Regions from separate parts of the Promicromonospora sp. NPDC050249 genome, predicted to be linked through region 2. Evidence: predicted binding sites of a transcription regulator. Region 2 holds the regulator's gene; each other region holds the start of a gene.
The links. The regulator LexA, encoded in region 2, represses DNA repair genes until DNA is damaged. The targets are predictions, from matches to a motif close to TCGAACANNTGTTCGA.
Positions count from the first base shown of each region.

Region 1: ruvA (Holliday junction branch migration protein RuvA) is a predicted target of LexA. The motif match lies at 1,580-1,595, and genes of this name have one in related genera.
Region 3: AB0I32_RS24910 (DUF222 domain-containing protein) is a predicted target of LexA. The motif match lies at 1,184-1,199, and genes of this name have one in related genera.

Region 1 covers NZ_JBFAKY010000002.1:7,660-10,933, reverse strand. Annotated here, with positions in the region: gene pdxT (pyridoxal 5'-phosphate synthase glutaminase subunit PdxT) at 1-2, shown strand, start outside; gene AB0I32_RS01630 (YebC/PmpR family DNA-binding transcriptional regulator) at 87-848, shown strand; gene ruvC (crossover junction endodeoxyribonuclease RuvC) at 924-1,490, shown strand; gene ruvA (Holliday junction branch migration protein RuvA) at 1,657-2,286, shown strand; gene ruvB (Holliday junction branch migration DNA helicase RuvB) at 2,339-3,274, shown strand, end outside.
Region 2 covers NZ_JBFAKY010000001.1:212,174-215,447, forward strand. Annotated here, with positions in the region: gene nrdR (transcriptional regulator NrdR) at 1-462, opposite strand, end outside; gene AB0I32_RS00955 (LysM peptidoglycan-binding domain-containing protein) at 582-1,028, opposite strand; gene lexA (transcriptional repressor LexA) at 1,219-2,034, shown strand; gene AB0I32_RS00965 (L-lactate dehydrogenase) at 2,119-3,108, opposite strand; gene AB0I32_RS00970 (ATP-dependent DNA helicase) at 3,119-3,274, opposite strand, start outside.
Region 3 covers NZ_JBFAKY010000046.1:25,068-28,341, forward strand. Annotated here, with positions in the region: gene AB0I32_RS24905 (dihydrolipoamide acetyltransferase family protein) at 1-1,022, shown strand, start outside; gene AB0I32_RS24910 (DUF222 domain-containing protein) at 1,262-3,091, shown strand; gene AB0I32_RS24915 (hotdog fold thioesterase) at 3,269-3,274, opposite strand, start outside.

The sequences.
Region 1 (3,274 bases), on a different contig from region 2:
GAGCGCTTTCCCCGGTACGGTTCGACCCCGTATCGAAGCCCCGAAGTCAATAGAGCCATCGGAAATGCAAGGAGTCAGGTAGAGGCATGTCAGGTCACTCAAAGTGGGCCACGACCAAGCACAAGAAGGCCGCGATCGACGCCAAGCGCGGCAAGCTCTTCGCGAAGCTGATCAAGAACATCGAGGTCGCGGCGCGCACGGGCGGCGGCGACCTCGCCGGTAACCCGACGCTGTTCGACGCGGTGCAGAAGGCGAAGAAGTCGTCGGTGCCGAACGACAACATCGAGCGCGCACTGAAGCGCGGTTCCGGCGAGGGCGCCGACGCCGTCGACTACCAGACGATCATGTACGAGGGCTACGGCACCAACGGCATCGCCGTGCTGGTGGAGTGCCTCACCGACAACAAGAACCGCGCGGCCTCCGAGGTGCGCCTCGCGTTCAGCCGGAACGGCGGCAACCTCGCCGACCCGGGCTCGGTGTCGTACCTGTTCTCCCGCAAGGGCCTGATCGTGGTCCCGAAGGCCGACGGCGTGGGCGAGGACGAGGTCATGCTCGCCGCGCTCGACGCCGGCGCCGAGGACGTGACGGACCAGGGCGAGGTCATCGAGGTCCTGACCGAGGCCACCGACCTGGTGTCGGTACGTACGGCCATCCAGGAGGCGGGCATCGAGTACGACTCCGCCGACGTGATCTTCCACCCCTCCATGCAGGTCGAGGTGGACGTCGAGGGTGCTCGCAAGATCATGCGCCTCATCGACGCGCTCGAGGACAGCGACGACGTGCAGAGCGTCTTCGCGAACTTCGACGCGAGCGACGAGGTCATGGCCGCCCTCGACGAAGAGGAGTGACGTAGCCGCTGGTCGGGCCCGCCCCGTTGGTCGAGCCTGTCGAGACCCCGCCCGGCGTCATGAGAACCTGACGCCATGCGCGTACTAGGGGTCGACCCCGGCCTGACCAGGTGCGGAATCGGTGTGGTCGACTCGCTGCCCGGGCGCCGGGCGCGGATGGTCGCGGTCGGGGTGATCCGCTCCGAGCCGGACCTGTCCACCGACCTGCGGCTGCTCAAGATCGCCGAGGGCCTGGACCTGTGGCTCGACGAGCACGTGCCCGACGTCGTCGCGGTCGAGCGGGTGTTCGCGCAGCACAACGTCGGCACGGTGATGGGGACAGCCCAGGCGGCGGGCCTGGCCATGGTGGCAGCGGCCCGCCGGGGCGTGCCCGTCGCCCTGCACACACCGTCGGAGGTGAAGGCGGCGGTGACCGGGTCCGGCCGCGCCGACAAGGCTCAGGTGACGACGATGATCACCCGCATCCTCGACCTCGACGAGGCGCCGCGGCCGGCCGACGCCGCCGACGCACTGGCTCTCGCCGTCTGCCACCTGTGGCGCCCCGCCGGCGCGCTGCAGGGCGGCGACCGGCACGAGCTCACCCCGGCCCAGCGCGCCTGGGCCGCCGCGGAGCAGGCAGCGAAGCAGCGCCCCCGCCGCTAGCAGTGCCGGCCCGCGCTCAGGTAGGGGCGCGGTCGGAGGGTGGTGGCGGCGTGGTGCGAGGGACCGGGTGGTCCGGCTTGTTAGGGTCGTCGCACGACTGTTCGAGTGGGTCTCGCCGGAACTGGATCATCGAGACCCCCATCCACGACCCGAGAAGGGGGACCCCGTGATCGCCTCGCTGACGGGAACCGTGGCCCATGTGGGCCTGGACCGCGCGGTGGTCGACGTCGGCGGCGTCGGCTATCTCGTGCACGCCACGCCCACCACGCTGGCCACGCTGCGCGTCGGCGAGACGGCCGGCGTCTCGACGAGCATGGTGGTCCGCGAGGACTCGATGACGCTGTACGGGTTCGGCGACCCCGACGAGCGCGACGTGTTCGAGGTGGTGCAGACCGTGTCCGGCGTCGGGCCGCGCCTGGCGCTCGCGATGCTCGCCGTGCATACCCCGGACGCGCTGCGCCGGGCGGTCGCGGGGGAGGACCTCGCCGCGCTGACCCGTGTCCCGGGCATCGGCAGGAAGGGCGCGCAGCGCATAGTCCTCGAGCTGGGGGACCGGCTCGGGCCGCCGTCGGGGGCGCTCACGGGCGCGGGCTCGGCGACCGAGCCCGCCGCGAACGTGGGCGACCACTCCGAGCGTGTGGTCGAGGCCCTGGCGGGTCTCGGCTGGCCCGCCAAACAGGCCGACGACGCCGTGGCGAAGGTGCTCGCCGACGCCGGGACCGACGCGATAACGGCCGACGAGGTCGCGACCACGCTCCGGGCCGCGCTCCGCCTGCTGGGGGGACACCGTGGCTGAGTTCTCGGCGGGCTCGTCCACCGGGACAGGTACGACCGGGGAGCGGGACCGTATCGTCGCGCCGAGCGCCGACGAGATCGAGCGGGCCGCCGAGGCTGCGCTGAGGCCCAAGGGTCTGGACGAGTTCGTGGGCCAGCGGGTGGTGCGCGACCAGCTCTCCCTGGTGCTGCAGGCCGCCATCGCCCGCGGTAATCCGCCCGACCACGTCCTCCTGTCCGGGCCGCCAGGGCTCGGCAAGACCACGCTGGCGATGATCATCGCGGCCGAGCTCGCCGCGCACATGCGGCTCACCAGCGGCCCCGCGATCCAGCACGCCGGCGACCTGGCCGCCGTCCTGTCCTCGCTGGAGGAGGGGGACGTGCTGTTCATCGACGAGATCCACCGCCTGGCCCGCCCTGCCGAGGAGCTCCTGTACGTCGCGATGGAGGACTTCCGGGTCGACGTCATCGTCGGCAAGGGTGCGGGCGCCTCGGCGATCCCGCTGGCACTGCCGCGGTTCACCGTCGTCGGCGCCACCACGCGCTCCGGACTGCTGCCCGCCCCGCTGCGGGACCGCTTCGGCTTCACCGGCCACATGGACTACTACTCGGCCGAGGAGCTGGAGCGCGTCATCCTGCGCTCCTCCGGGCTGCTCGGCGTACACCTGGAACACGCGGCGGCGCACGAGATCGCCGGCCGCTCCCGCGGCACCCCCCGCATCGCCAACCGCCTGCTGCGCCGCGTGCGCGACTGGGCGCAGGTACGCGGCGACGGACGTCTCGACCTGCACGCCGCGCGGTCCGCGCTCGAGGTCTACGAGGTCGACCCCATCGGCCTCGACCGCCTCGACCGTGCGGTGCTCACAGCGCTGTGCACCAGGTTCGGCGGCGGGCCCGTGGGCCTGTCCACGCTGGCCATGACCGTGGGCGAGGAGGCAGAGACGGTGGAGACCGTCGCCGAGCCCTACCTCGTGCGCGAGGGCCTGATCGGACGCACCCCGCGCGGCCGC
Region 2 (3,274 bases):
AGCGGCCGCCCGCTCGGCGCGCTCCGCACGGAGCGAGGTGATCGCGCTCTCGAAGTCCTCGAGCGAGTCGAACGCCTGGTAGACGCTCGCGAACCGGAGGTAGGCCACCTCGTCGAGCTCACGGAGCGGACCGAGGATGGCAAGGCCCACCTCGTACGCGTCGATCTCCGCGCTGCCGTTGCTCCGCAGGGTCTCCTCGACGCGCTGAGCGAGGATCGCCAGGTCGTCGTCGCTCACCGGGCGCCCCTGGCACGCCTTGCGTACACCCGCGGCGACCTTGTCGCGGCTGAACGGCTCTGTGGCGCCGGAGCGCTTGACCACGGACAGGCTCGCGGTCTCCACGGTGGTGAACCGTCGGTTGCAGTTCGGGCACTGCCGTCGGCGCCGGATCGACAGGCCGTCGTCGGCAGTCCGCGAGTCCACCACACGCGAGTCGGCGTGGCGACAGAACGGGCAGTGCATGCTCACTCCTGCGTGGTCGACCATCGACCGGAGGCCTCCGGTCGCGCCCCGACCGTAAGCGGGCAAACCACCCCCTTGCAACATAGCCGCAACATTCGTCCGCGAATCGAGGCCTTCGGTCACTCCTTGGGTAGGAGCAACAGCTCCCCGACGCGCAGGGTGCCGGTCGACATCTCGTTCAGCTCCTGCAGCCTGCCGACCGCGTGCCGGACGTCCTCGCCAGGCCTCGCGACCTCCTGGGCGAAGCCCCAGAGCGTCTCTCCCGGCTGCACCGCATGCACCCGGACCTCTGTGGGCTCCCCCGGGGAGCTGGCGACCGCCGTCGCCCCCCACGTGACCATCGGTGCGAGCAGGAGCATGGCCAGGAGCACGAGGACCACCCGGCCGCGCCGCGTGAGCCGCAGGCCGGCCAGGCCCAGCCGGTCGGCGAGCGTGCGCCCCTCCGCCGGGGTGTACGCACGGACCGCAGCTGGTCCGGCCGCCGGTGCATACGCCCGGCCATACGACGGCACATACGCCTGTTCATACGTCGGGGTGTACTGCCGCAGCGGGATCACGTCCCCCATGGCCCCTCCTCGAAGAGTGACTGAGCTTCTGTCGTTCATACAAGCGTTCGTCGAACGCCCGTACCATTGTGTAGCACGGGACACCGTCCATGTCGAGACACGCTCGAACATTCGTTTGAGCCGAGCGCGTTTGTGACCTAGAGTGGGTACCGCACAGGAGAACATTTGTCGGAACGGGAGGGGCACGGGCATGACGGGACGGGACGGGACCAGCGACACGAGAGCCGTCGACACGGCAGCCTCCGGCGTCGCCACGCTGGACACGCCAGCCGACAAGGCGGTCGCTGACGTGCACACGATCTCGCCGACAGACCGCCTCACCGAACGGCAGCGCCTCGTGCTGGACACGATCCGGCAGTCGTTCGAGACGCGGGGCTACCCGCCGTCGATGCGTGAGATCGGCGAGGCCGTCGGGCTGGCCAGTCCGTCGAGCGTCAAGCACCAGCTCCAGATGCTCGAGAAGAAGGGCTTCCTGCGTCGCGACCCCAACCGGCCGCGCGCCATGGAGCTCGTGGAGCCGATGGCCGAGCAGGTCGACAAGCCGACGCGCGGCGAGATCCACTGGCCCGAGCCGCGCCGTAGCGGCCAGGTCCACTGGGGCGGCTCGGTGCCCGACGACGCCAGCACTCCCCCGCCGTCATACGTGCCGCTCGTGGGCCGTATCGCTGCCGGTGGCCCCATCCTTGCCGAGCAGGTCGTCGAGGACGTGTTCCCCCTCCCCCGCCAGCTGGTGGGCGACGGCGAGCTGTTCCTCCTCAAGGTCGCCGGCGACTCGATGGTCGACGCAGCGATCTGCGACGGGGACTGGGTGGTCGTGCGGCAGCAGAACGTCGCGGAGCAGGGCGAGATCGTCGCCGCCATGATCGACGGCGAGGCGACGGTCAAGACGTTCAAGCAGACCGACGGTCACGTCTTCCTGCTGCCGCAGAACCCGGCCTACGAGCCCATCCCGGGTGACGAGGCCCAGATCCTGGGCCGCGTGGTCGCCGTACTGCGCAGCCTCTGACGAGACCGCGAAGTAGAGCGCCTGTCCGCCCTGCGCAACGCTTGGCGTGCGTAGGGCGGACAGGCGCTCTACTTCGCGGTGTCGTCAGAAGCCGAATCGCCTCTGCACGGCCCGCACGCTCTCCGCTGAGGCACGAAGGCCGGCCAGCTCGTCGTAGGACATCGGCACCAGCACGTTGTCCGTGACACCCCGCCGGTCCACGAGCGACGGCACGGACAAGCACACGTCGCTGATGCCGTGGTAGTCCTCCAGCAGCGACGACACCGGCATGATCCGGCCCTCGTCGTTGAGCACCGCCTCGATGATGCGGGTAGCAGCCAGGCCGACGGCGTAGTTGGTCGCCCCCTTGCCGGAGATGATCCGGTACGCCGAGTCGACCACCTCGTGGTGCACCTCCGTACGCACCGCCGCGTCGAGCGGCGGGTTGCCGCCCAGCGGCTCCCAGTCGAGCAGCGGCACGCCGCCGATCGACGCCGAGCTCCACAGCGCGATCTCCGAGTCGCCGTGCTCTCCGGCGATGTACGCGTGCACGTTCCCCACCGCCACGCCACAGCGTTCCGCGAGCACCACACGCAGCCGGGAGGAGTCAAGGACCGTGCCGCTGCCGAACATCCGCTCCCGCGGCAGGCCGGAAATCTTGAGCGCCGCGTAGGTCACGACGTCGACCGGGTTGGTCACCAAGACGTACGTGGCGTCCGGCGCGACCTCGACGAGGCCGGGCAGGATGTCGCGCATCAGCCCGATGGTCCCCTCGGCGAGGTCGATCCGGGTCTGCCCGGGCTTCTGCTTCGCCCCCGCGGTCACGACGACGACGTCGGCGTCCGCGCACACTGCGACGTCGTCGGAGCCGATCACCTGCGCCTGGGGCGTGAACATGAGGCCGTGCTGGAGGTCGAGCACCTCCGCCTCGACCTTCGCCCGGTTCACGTCATGCAGGGCGATGGTCCGCGCCGCGCCCCGCGCGAGTGCGGCGAAGGCCAGCGTCGAGCCCACCGCGCCCGCACCCACCACGGCGAGCTTGGTGGTGCGAGCGCCGGAGGACCGTGCGGCCGGGGTGTCCGAGAGGGCTGCCATGCCCCCCAGGCTAGGTGTCGAGCCTCGCCAGCGCGGCACGGACCAGCGCAGAGTCGGTGGTCGGCCAGAACCCGGGCATCGAACGGGTCAGGAACGACGCGTAGCGCGCGGTCGCGAGTCGCGGGTCCAGGACTGCCACCACTCCCCTGTCGTCCATGCTCCGCAC
Region 3 (3,274 bases), on a different contig from region 2:
CTGCTTCGGTCGGTGCTGCTTCGGTCGGTGCTGCGACGTCCGGCGGCGGCCCGGTGAAGGTGATCTCGCCGATCGTCCGGCGGCTCGCCCGTGAGGCAGGGCTGGACCTGCACACGATCGCGCCGACCGGGGACGGCGGTGTCGTCACCAGGTCCGACGTGTGGGCCGCCATCGAGGAGGCGCGGCAGGCGCCGTCGTTGACGCCGTCGCGGGCCGCGACTGCGACGGAGGCCCTGGCGCAGGGGACTGCCGCCGTCGTGCCCAGCGCTTCTGCGACCGCCGCGACCAGGCCGAGCGCTTCTTCCGCCGTCCTGCCGAGCGTTCCGGACCGTGGGGAGCGGCGCATCGCGCTCAGCGGCTTCCAGAAGACGGCTGCCAAGGTGCTGTCGCGGAGCCGTGCGGAGATTCCCGAGGCGACGGTATGGGTCGACGTCGACGCGACCGCGCTCTGGAACCTGCGCGAGGCCGCCCGGACTCCCGACGATCCGGGGCCGGGCCTGCTTGCCTACGTCGCGCGGTTCGTCGTCGCCGGGCTCAAGGAGTACCCGGTGCTGAACTCCAGGCTCGACGTGGAGCGCGACGAGATCGTCCTGCCCGGCGGCATCAACCTCGGCGTCGCCGTCCAGGGGCAGCACGGGCTGGTCGTCCCGGCAGTGCTCGACGCCGGCTCGATGACCACCACCGAGCTCGACGTGGCTCTCCGCGACCTCGTCGCACGCGCCCGTGCAGGCAAGGCGACCACCGAGGAGCTCACCGCGGGGACGTTCACCCTGAACAACTACGGCGGGTTCCGGGTCGACGGCAGCGCGGCGATCATCAACCACCCGCAGGTCGCGATGCTGGGCCTCGGCCGCATCATCGACCGCCCGTGGGTGGTCGACGGCGAGATCGTGCCGCGCAAGATCACGCAGATGTCCTTCGTCTTCGACCACCGGGTCTGCGACGGCGGGACGGCGGCGGGCTTCATGCGCTCCGTCGCTGACGCCATCGAGAACCCTGCCGCGGCGATCGTCCGCCTCTGACGGTGTGCTGCTGAGCTGGGGTGCGGGACTGCGGTCAGTGGCGCGCGGTCGGCGTGGGTTGTTGGTCTCGGTAGTGCGTCGGGACGGGGCGCCTAGATCCGAAGAGGCGTCCCCCTGCTGCCCTGAAGGGTTATCCACAGATTTCAGTTTCGCCCTGCGGTACGTACGACTGTTCGAGATAATGGAGATAACAAGGAAGCGAGAACTAGAGGCGAGCGTCGGGATGGGAGGGGGTGGGCATGGTGGAGCAGACGACGAACAGTGGCACCGCCGCCGGTCTGCCTGCTGCGGCCTCGATCGAGGACGTGCTGACCCGGATCGAGAACGAGATCGACCACCTCACCGCCCTCACGGACCTTGAGACGCTGACCGGCTGGGACGCACCGAGCATCGGCCGCCTGGTCGACGCGCATGCCCGGATCCGTCGGTTGACCGGACGGTTGGACGGGGTGCGCTACACCCTGCTGCCCCGGATCGAGAATGAGGGTTCGTGGCGCTCGGGTGGCACGGCGCGCACGTTCACGACCTGGCTGCGTCTGCGTGAAGGGATCTCTGCGTCCACGGCGGGTAAGGACATGACGATCGCGCGCCGCCTCACCACCGCCCTCCCGGTCACCCGGGAACGTCTCGTCGCGGGAACTCTGGGTGTGGACCACGCGAGGGTGATGACGGAGGTCGCCCCCACGAGCGAGACCCGCACCGACGCGCTGGCCTGGTTGATCGATACCCGCACGGGTCACACCACGACACCGGAACAGTTCGTGCAGACCGTGCCGGTCGACTTCCCCGACCCGTCCGAGGACCCGGACGGCACCGCCACCCGCGGCCTGGTCACGCAGGTGCTGGAGGGTGCGGTCGCGGACGGGACCTTGGTCACGGGTGAGGGCCTGGTCCTCCGCGAAGCGAATGTGTTGAACGCGGACCAGTTCCGCAAGGTGGCGCGCCGGTTCGCGACCCTCACCGACCCGGACACCGACGACCTCGATGATGACAAGGCTGCTCAGGGCGAGTTCCTGGACTTGTCCAAGACGTTCGGTGGGTATCACGTGGCCGGGTTCCTCACCGACGAGCACGGCCTGCAGCTCACCACCGCGATCAACGCCATGATGGGTGCCCCGTCAGCGGAGGACACCCGCACCACGACCCAGCGTCGCGCACAGGGCCTCGCGGATGTGGCGCGGGTGGTGCTGGACACCAACCAGGCCTCCCCAGGAGCGGCGATCGCACCCCACCTGAACGTGACGGTGTCCTGGAACGAGTTCGTCGCTCAGGTCACCCGCACCCGTGACGGCCTGTGCCTGTCCTGCGGACAGACCGCACCCACCCGCGGCAACCGCCCAGGCGCTGGTGCGAAGGCCCCCGGCACAGGCGCAGGCACCTGCACCGGTGCAGGTGCAGGCATCGGCACCAGCCCTGGCGCTGGTGCTGGCACCAGCTCGGCTGCGGATGCCGATGCAGGCGCGGTGAACACCGCCCCAGCGGCCGGAATCCCGACCGGTAGTCCGGCCGGAAGTCCGGGTGGAAGTTCGACCGGTAGTCCGGGTGGAGGCTTGGGTGGCTGGGATACCGCGGAGCCGACACTGTCCACGCTGTTGTCGCCTGGTGGTCCGGTGTTCACCGAGACCGGCGGCCGCGCCCCACGCGCTCTGGTGCGCCGGTTGGCGTGTCACAGTGCGGTGACGCGGATCGTGTTCGGACCCGACGGCGCCGTCCTGGACGTGGGTCGTGCACAACGGACGGTGTCGGGGCAGATGCGACGCGCTGTCATTGCCCGAGACCAGCACTGCGTCTATCCGGGATGTGATCAGCCGCCGTCACGGTGCGAGGTCCACCACGCGATCACCCACTGGGCGGCCGGTGGGGACACCTCGGTGACCAACAGTGCGTTGCTGTGCTGGTACCACCACCAGCTCGTCGACACCAAGGGCATCACCATGCACTGGACCGGGAAGGCCCCGGCCGACACCACTGCCGGTGCCCTGCTCGAAACAGGGTGGGCCTTCACCGACCCCCGCGGGCACCGCATCCAACTACCCGAACCCATCGAAGCGCCACCCGAAGCCGCCTGACTGACTGACCGACTGACTGACTGACTGACCGGCCGACCCAACGGGTCGACCCAACGGGCCGACCCAACGAGCCGACCCAACGGCGGACCCGGCAGGTCGGCCTAGCCGGGCAGGCCTGTCGGAAGGGCAGGCGGCTGGCGACGCACTCGGATCCGTCGGCAGTAGAGCCGAACTGCGTCAGCG